DNA from 2 places in the Rhizobium sp. BK591 genome. Region 1 is predicted to be linked to the other one. Evidence: riboswitches for the same ligand, from Rfam matches in the RefSeq annotation. Region 1 holds a riboswitch; the other holds the start of a gene.
What was found. A riboswitch is a leader RNA that binds a small molecule or an ion and turns the genes downstream of it on or off. The one in region 1 is predicted to bind thiamine pyrophosphate.
Positions count from the first base shown of each region.

Region 2: another riboswitch for thiamine pyrophosphate. It lies ahead of FHX10_RS22570 (YkoF family thiamine/hydroxymethylpyrimidine-binding protein); the one in region 1 lies ahead of thiC (phosphomethylpyrimidine synthase ThiC).

Region 1 covers NZ_JACIAZ010000002.1:54,554-58,316, forward strand. Annotated here, with positions in the region: gene FHX10_RS07390 (ring-cleaving dioxygenase) at 1-336, opposite strand, end outside; gene FHX10_RS07395 (LysR family transcriptional regulator) at 457-1,356, shown strand; TPP riboswitch at 1,619-1,750, shown strand; gene thiC (phosphomethylpyrimidine synthase ThiC) at 1,843-3,666, shown strand; gene thiO (glycine oxidase ThiO) at 3,666-3,763, shown strand, end outside.
Region 2 covers NZ_JACIAZ010000005.1:118,779-122,541, reverse strand. Annotated here, with positions in the region: gene FHX10_RS22580 (ABC transporter ATP-binding protein) at 1-569, opposite strand, end outside; gene FHX10_RS22575 (ABC transporter permease) at 566-1,372, opposite strand; gene FHX10_RS22570 (YkoF family thiamine/hydroxymethylpyrimidine-binding protein) at 1,463-2,095, opposite strand; TPP riboswitch at 2,086-2,199, opposite strand; gene FHX10_RS22565 (NADPH-dependent FMN reductase) at 2,388-2,963, opposite strand; gene soxR (redox-sensitive transcriptional activator SoxR) at 3,047-3,511, shown strand; gene FHX10_RS22555 (SDR family NAD(P)-dependent oxidoreductase) at 3,591-3,763, shown strand, end outside.

The DNA of each region.
Region 1 (3,763 bases):
AAAGGCAGTGTCGGTCTGCAGGCTGCCGGTTCCCTTTGCCGATAAGCGATCCTGCCAGAAGGACAACGAGCCCTTGGGCACCGCGAACTGTGTGTCACTGACTTCGCCGACGCCGGGACGGCCGCGCATCACGTCGGGAAACGGGAAGTAGGTCATGACGGAGCCGGGGGTACCGGCCTCATCACCGTAATAGAGGTGGTAGACGTTGGGATCGTCGAAATTTACGGTCTTCTTGACGCGGCGCAGGCCAAGCGTGCCCGTGAAGAACGCGTTGTTCTGACGGGCATCCGATGCCATCGACGTGATGTGATGCAGTCCCTTGATATCCTTGATCATGATCCTCGCCCTTCCGCGGCTGTGTTGGTTTGTCTGGTGTGATTGAAAATCTACGTCGGTTGATCAGGCGTGGAAATTGCAATAATAATTGTCAGTGAATTGCCATTGGTGAAATAATCGATGAACGACTACAAGCTGCTCCGAACCTTCCTGCTGGCTGCCGAGAAGCGGAGCTTCGCGCAGGTCGCGCGCGAGCTCGATATGACGCCCGCAGCCGTCACCCGGGCGATTGCGGCCCTGGAAGAAGATCTGGGCGTGCAACTCTTCGTGCGCACCACGCGCCAAGTGTCGCTGACGACCGATGGCGCGATCTTCGCCGCCCAGATACAGCCGGCGGTGCAGGCGCTCGACAACGCGCGCAAGGACGTGATGAATTCCCACAAGGCGGATCATGGCCGCCTGCGCATCAGCGCGCCGACCTGGTTCGGCCAGCAGGTCCTGCCGCCCATTCTCTCGGCATTCAGGGAGCGCTATCCCAAGATCAGCTTCGAAATCTCGCTCGCCGATGGACTCGTCGACATCATCGACGACGATTATGATCTGGCGATCCGCATTTCCGCGGCACCTTCGGACAAGTTCACGATCTGGCGCAAGATCAGCGTCGTGCGCCGTATCCTCGTCGCAGCGCCCGGCAGCCGGTTTTGCGACATGAAGCACCCGAACGAGCTCATTCCCGACGATTGCCTGGCCTATAGCGGCGAAAGCAAACGGGAGACCTGGTCACTGTCGGACGGCAGTGGCAGCGCCACGATTTCTGCAGGCCGTGCATTCAGCGCCAATAGCGGAGAGGTGCTGGCGAGCATGGCGGCCGACGGCGTCGGGGTCGCCATGCTGCCCAAGTTCCATGTCGCCGAGCATCTGCGGACCGGACGGCTCGTCCACGTCCTGCGGGACTGGTCGCCGCCAGACTTATGGCTGACCCTGTACTACCCCCCTTACCAGGCGCTGCCGCCGCGCATCGCCTCCTTCTCGAAGTTCTTCGAGCAACAGATCCCGGCGTTCCTCTCGGCGATCGAATGAACTTTGCCGATAAAGCAGGTGCGGTTGCTCTAACGAGGTCTTTCGAAAAGGAATTTGCACAATCTTAGGCGGCAACAAGGAACCTCCGGTCCATCTCGGTGGCCGGTCGCTCGATCCCGTTCAAGGCGACAATTTGGAACGTCGGCGACATCCTTCTCCCACATTCAATGATCTGCCCGGCTTCCACATCAAAATACGCCCAAGAGCGGGACGACGGAAGGTCTGTGGTTGACACGAACTCGGCCCAGGACATAGTCTTTGCGACATTCACCAGGGGGGTCCCGGCAAGGGGCTGAGATACTGCTGGACAATTTGGCTTTGCCTGTTGTGGCGCAGTGACCCGTTGAACCTGATCCAGTTCATACTGGCGTAGGGACGGTGCAAGCGCTCGAAGGCTTCGGATTCCCGCGTGGATTCCATGCCGGCGTCTTTCCATCATTCCGGCTGATTGACTGGGTCTCCAATTGCAACTTGGAGCCTCAAACCATGACCATTGCCGCAAAGAACGTCACACCCACCGTCACCACCGGCCCGCTACCGGCGTCGCGGAAAATCTACATCCCCGGAGATATGCACTCCGACATCCGCGTGCCGATGCGCGAGATCAGCGTCCATCCGACATCGGGCGAGCCGCCTGTCGTCGTCTATGATTGCTCCGGCCCTTACACTGTCGAGGGCGCTGATATCCGCATCGAGCAGGGCCTGTCACAGTTCCGTCGCGGCTGGGTGCTCGCCCGCGGAGATGTCGAGGCCTATGAAGGCCGCCATGTGCGTCCCGAAGACAACGGCTTTGTCAGCGGCGAACGGCTGACACCGGAATTTCCGGCCAAGCGCCAGCCGCTGCGGGCGAGGGGAGACAATGCCGTGACCCAACTCGCCTATGCACGCGCCGGCATCATCACCCCGGAAATGGAATTCATCGCTATCCGCGAAAATCTCGGCCGCAAGGCACAGGTGGAGGCCATGAGCCGCGATGGCGAAAGCTTCGGCGCCCATATTCCCGATCATGTGACCCCGGAATTCGTCCGCCAGGAGGTCGCCGCCGGCCGGGCGATCATTCCCGCCAACATCAATCACCCGGAAAGCGAGCCGATGATCATCGGCCGGAACTTCCTGGTGAAGATCAATGCCAATATCGGCAATTCCGCCGTCACCTCCTCCATGGCGGAGGAAGTGGAGAAGATGGTCTGGGCGATCCGCTGGGGTGCCGACACGGTCATGGACCTGTCGACCGGCCGCAACATCCACAATATCCGCGAATGGATCATCCGCAATTCGCCGGTACCGATCGGCACCGTGCCGCTCTACCAGGCACTCGAAAAGGTGAACGGCATTGCCGAGGACCTCACCTGGGAGGTCTATCGCGATACGCTGATCGAACAGGCCGAGCAGGGCGTCGATTACTTCACCATCCATGCGGGCGTGCGGCTTGCCTATATCCCGCTGACCGTCAATCGCGTCACCGGCATCGTTTCTCGCGGCGGCTCGATCATGGCCAAGTGGTGTCTGCACCACCACCGGGAGAGTTTTCTCTACGAGCATTTCGAGGAGATCTGCGACATCTGCCGCGCTTACGACGTTTCCTTCTCGCTCGGTGATGGCCTGCGGCCAGGCTCGATTGCCGATGCCAACGATGCGGCGCAGTTCGCAGAACTGGAAACGCTCGGCGCGTTAACGAAAATCGCCTGGGCGAAGGATTGCCAGGTGATGATCGAAGGTCCCGGTCATGTGCCGATGCACAAGATCAAGGAAAACATGGACAAGCAACTCGCGGTCTGCGGCGAGGCGCCTTTTTATACGCTCGGGCCGCTGACCACCGATATCGCGCCGGGCTATGACCACATCACGTCCGGCATCGGGGCTGCGATGATCGGCTGGTTCGGCACCGCCATGCTCTGCTACGTGACGCCCAAGGAACATCTCGGCCTGCCGGACCGCAACGACGTCAAGGTGGGCGTCATCACCTATAAGATCGCGGCACATGCCGCCGATCTGGCCAAGGGTCATCCGGCGGCGCGGGTGCGCGACGATGCGTTGTCGCGCGCCCGTTTCGAGTTCCGATGGGAGGACCAGTTCAACCTCTCGCTCGATCCGGAAACCGCCCGCTCCTTCCACGACGAAACGCTGCCGAAGGAGGCGCATAAGGTGGCGCATTTCTGCTCCATGTGCGGTCCGAAATTCTGCTCGATGCGGATTTCGCACGATATCCGCGCCGAAGCGCAGAAGGAAGGGCTGGAAGCGATGGCGGCGAAATATCGGGAGGGTGGCGACCTGTACATGCCGATCGAAAACCTTCCGGGTAACGCATAATGCCTACGTTTCTCGTCAAAGGGGCTGGTGTTGCCGGCCTCGCGGCAGCCCATGAGCTCGTCAGGCGGGGCTTTTCGGTCGAGGTGATCGAGAAGGC
Region 2 (3,763 bases), on a different contig from region 1:
GTGATCAGCAGCGCCGTCCAGCGGTGCTCGGTCCACATGCCCTGCAGCCATTCCTGGATCTGCGTGCGCGTCAGCGCGTCGAGCGCGCCGAAGGGCTCGTCGAGCAGCAGCATGTCCTGCGTCTGGACGACGGTGCGCAGCAGTGCGGCGCGCTGGCGCATGCCGCCGGATAGTTCGGAAGGATAGTGGTGTTCGAAGCCGGAAAGGCCGAAGCTCTCGAACAAAGGCGCGACGGCGGCGCGGGCCGCGCGGCGGCTCATGCCTTTCACCTCGAGGCCGAGTGCCGCATTGTCGATGATCCGGCGCCAGGGCATCAGCGCATCGCGCTGCGGCATGAAGGCGAAGGAATGCGGTGCCTGTTCCAGCGGCACGCCGTTGAAAAGCATGGTGCCGGAATCGGGTCGAAGCGCCTGTGTCAGCAGCCGCAGCACCGTCGATTTTCCGGAGCCGGACGGTCCGACGATCGAAACGAACTCGCCGTCTGCGACGGCGAGCGAAATGTCGCCCAGCACCTTCATGCCGTCGAAGGACTTCGAGATACTACCGAGTTCAACCATTGTATCGCTCATCGGCGCCGCTCCCCGGTTGGCTGCCAGGGCATGACGAGGCGCTGGATCAACAGCGTCAGCCCGAAGAGGCCGAGCGTGAGCACGGCGCTGACGACGACGGCGGCGAGCACGAGATCGGGACGGAAATTGTTCTTGGCGTTGAGGATATAGATGCCGAGGCCGCGGGCGGCGCCGGCATATTCGGCAAAAATCGCGCCAACGACGGCATAGGTGATCGAGATTCTGAGGCCGGCGAAGAAATAGGGCAGCGAGGAGGGAAGCCGGGCCAGGCAGAAAATCCGCCAGCGACTCGCCTTCATCGAATTCAGCAATTCGGCGATGTCGCGGTCGGTCGATTCATAGCCCTGCAGCAGGGCGACGAGCAGCGGAAAGAAGGTGACGAGCGCCACCAGCAACACTTTCGGCAGCAGGCCGAAGCCGAACCAGAGGACGACGAGGGGCGCGATCGCCACCAGCGGCAGGGTCTGGCTGGCGATGAAGATCGGCAGCAATGCCCGGCGCATGAAGGGCACGAAATCCATGAGGATCGAGGCTACGAAGGCGAAAGCCAGCGACAGCGCGAAACCTCCAAGCGTCGCGCCGAGCGTCGGCCAGGTGTTTGATATCAGCGCCTCGCGGTTCAGCCAGCCCTGGATGACGATGCGCGACGGCGCCGGCAGGATGGAGGGCTTGATCCCGGAAAGATCGACATAGAGTTCCCATGCCGCCAAAAAGGCGCAGCCGGCGAGCAGGGCAGGTATGCCCCGGTAGAGAGCGGCGCGGAGCGCGGCAAGGCGCGAACCCAGTGGTGGTAGCGGTGTCATCGGCGTTCGATTTCAGGCTTTCGTCGGGCACTGCATAATTCCTTAAATCGGAATCGATTTAAGGATAAAATTATGCAGCAATTTAAAGTGTTACAGCGTCCTTTGCGCGTCTGAAAAGACGCGCGGCGCTGTATTGGCTGACACCGTGATATCGAGGGTCACATGCCCCTCGGGGTCACCGAAGCGATAGAAGGCCTCACGAATGGTTGCGAAGACGGCGCCGGCATCGCCAGAAAGCCTGGTGCAGAAATTCTTGGCGCGGTCGAAAGTGCCGGAGCGTTTGAGAAAGTCGATGCAGCCATAGATCTCGTCCATATGGGTGCCGGTTCCCATGACGTAGAGCGAGAATTGGGCAGCGGTCGGCTGTCCGGTCTCGGCGGTGATTTCAACGGCGGCAAGGGCGGCCGCTATACGGTCAGCAAGCGGCTCTGCCTGGCCGGAGGAGGGGTTGACGCCGCAGATGGCCTCGTCGGGCTCACCGGGGCAGCCGCGTGAGACGGCGGCGGACAGCACGCAATGTTCGCCGGTCTTTGCGGCGGTGACGAAAAGATCGTGCATGGCGGCGAAAAGAATGTCAGGCGGGCCGACCAGCAGCGTAGAGATGTCATCGGTCTCGATGCGCAGCCGGTCGCGATAGGGATCGAGCGCCTTGACGGCATCGAGAATGATGCCGACGAAATCGCCGGACATCGGATAGAGTGACACTTGTGCGCCTGAAAACATCTGAACCTCGCTCCGCTGGCATTACCCAGATCAGCTTTGAAGGGTCCAGAGGCTTGCACCTCACATCTCAGCCCCGGCAATACGGAGCTCCCCCGTTAATGGCGCGGAAACTATCACCGGGGTTTTCTCCCCGCAACTGCAAAGTTGCGAACCCGTCCATGCGGTCGGGATGAGCCTGCCATGCCCGGTATCGCCTGATATGCCTTACTGTTGAGAACACCCGGACGGAGGTCCTGCCCGGGTGTCCCTCGAGGTTCCGTACCTGCCGGGAACGGAACCGGAGCTTGCTGCCTCAGGCGGCGATGTCGGCATAGGGGCAATCGCTGCGGGCAGTGACGAGCGCCCGTGTCCACCATTCCAGCCTCGCCATCATCCGGTCGAGCAGACGCATCGCGTCGGTGGGATTGTCGAGCCGTCCCTCGGTGTCGAAGCGGTTCCAAGGTGCTGTAAAGCTCACCGAATCGCGGATCGTGACCGCGTGGAGTTCGGCAAAGACGAGGCGCAGCTGTTCGACGGCGCGCAGGCCGCCCGATATGCCGCCATAGGAAACGAAGGCGACAGGTTTGCCCTGCCAGGGCTCGAAGAAGAAATCGATGATCGACTTCAGCGAGGCCGTGAAGCTGTGATTGTATTCCGGGGTGACGATGATGAAGGCGTCGGCCATGCCAAGCCGCCCGGCGAGCCTGTCGATTTCGGGGTGTGCCACGTCACGGCTTACCGGCAGCGCGAAATCGAGCGGGTCGATGATGTCGATATCAAATTGCGGGAAGCGGACGAGCTCCTGCGTCAGCCATTTGACCACCCGGTCGCAGATGCGGCCCTCTCTCGTGCTGCCATAGATGACCGCCAGCCTGGTGGGTGTTTTCATGCGTTGCTCCTTGTCGCGATTGGACTTTACGATTATCGAAGCACGGGTTATAAAACCTCAACTAATATTGAGGTCAAGAGCCGATGGATACGATTCCTGCAACGCCGCTCGGCAGACTTCTGACGGTTGGCGAAGTGGCGGAGCGCAGCGGCCTTGCCGTCTCGGCGCTGCATTTCTACGAGACCAAGGGGCTGATCTCGAGCATCCGGTCCCGCGGCAACCAGCGGCGATACGGCCGTGACGTGCTGCGCCGGCTTGGCATCATCAAGGTGGCGCAGCGTGTCGGCATTCCGCTTTCGGAAATCCAGGCGGCGTTCGAGTCGCTGCCGCAAGGACGCACGCCCACCGTCGCCGACTGGCAGGTGCTGTCGGCGCGCTGGAAGGATGATCTCGACGCGCGAATCAGGCGGCTGAGCCTGCTGCGCGACCGTCTGACCGGCTGCATCGGCTGCGGCTGCCTGTCGATCGAAAGCTGTCCGTTGCGCAATCCCTGCGATCGGCTCGGCAAAGAGGGGTCGGGTGCGCGGCTTCTGGAGACCGAAAGCTAGAGCCCTTCCCCAGAGGGAGACTTGGCTGCGTCTCCCGGGAAAGATCGGTACCTGCCTTTCTTTCGGTCGGCGCGCTCATATGTTAAGGGCGAGTGACGCAACCGGCGGCACTGTCCGCGAGGAGGACGGCTTCGTGTTTCATCCCAGACTGTTCGAAAATCGCAATGTCGTCGTGACCGGCGCCGGCCGCGGCATCGGCCTCGAAGTGGCCCGGCAGTTCCTGGACTGCGGCGCAAAAGTGATCGTCCATAC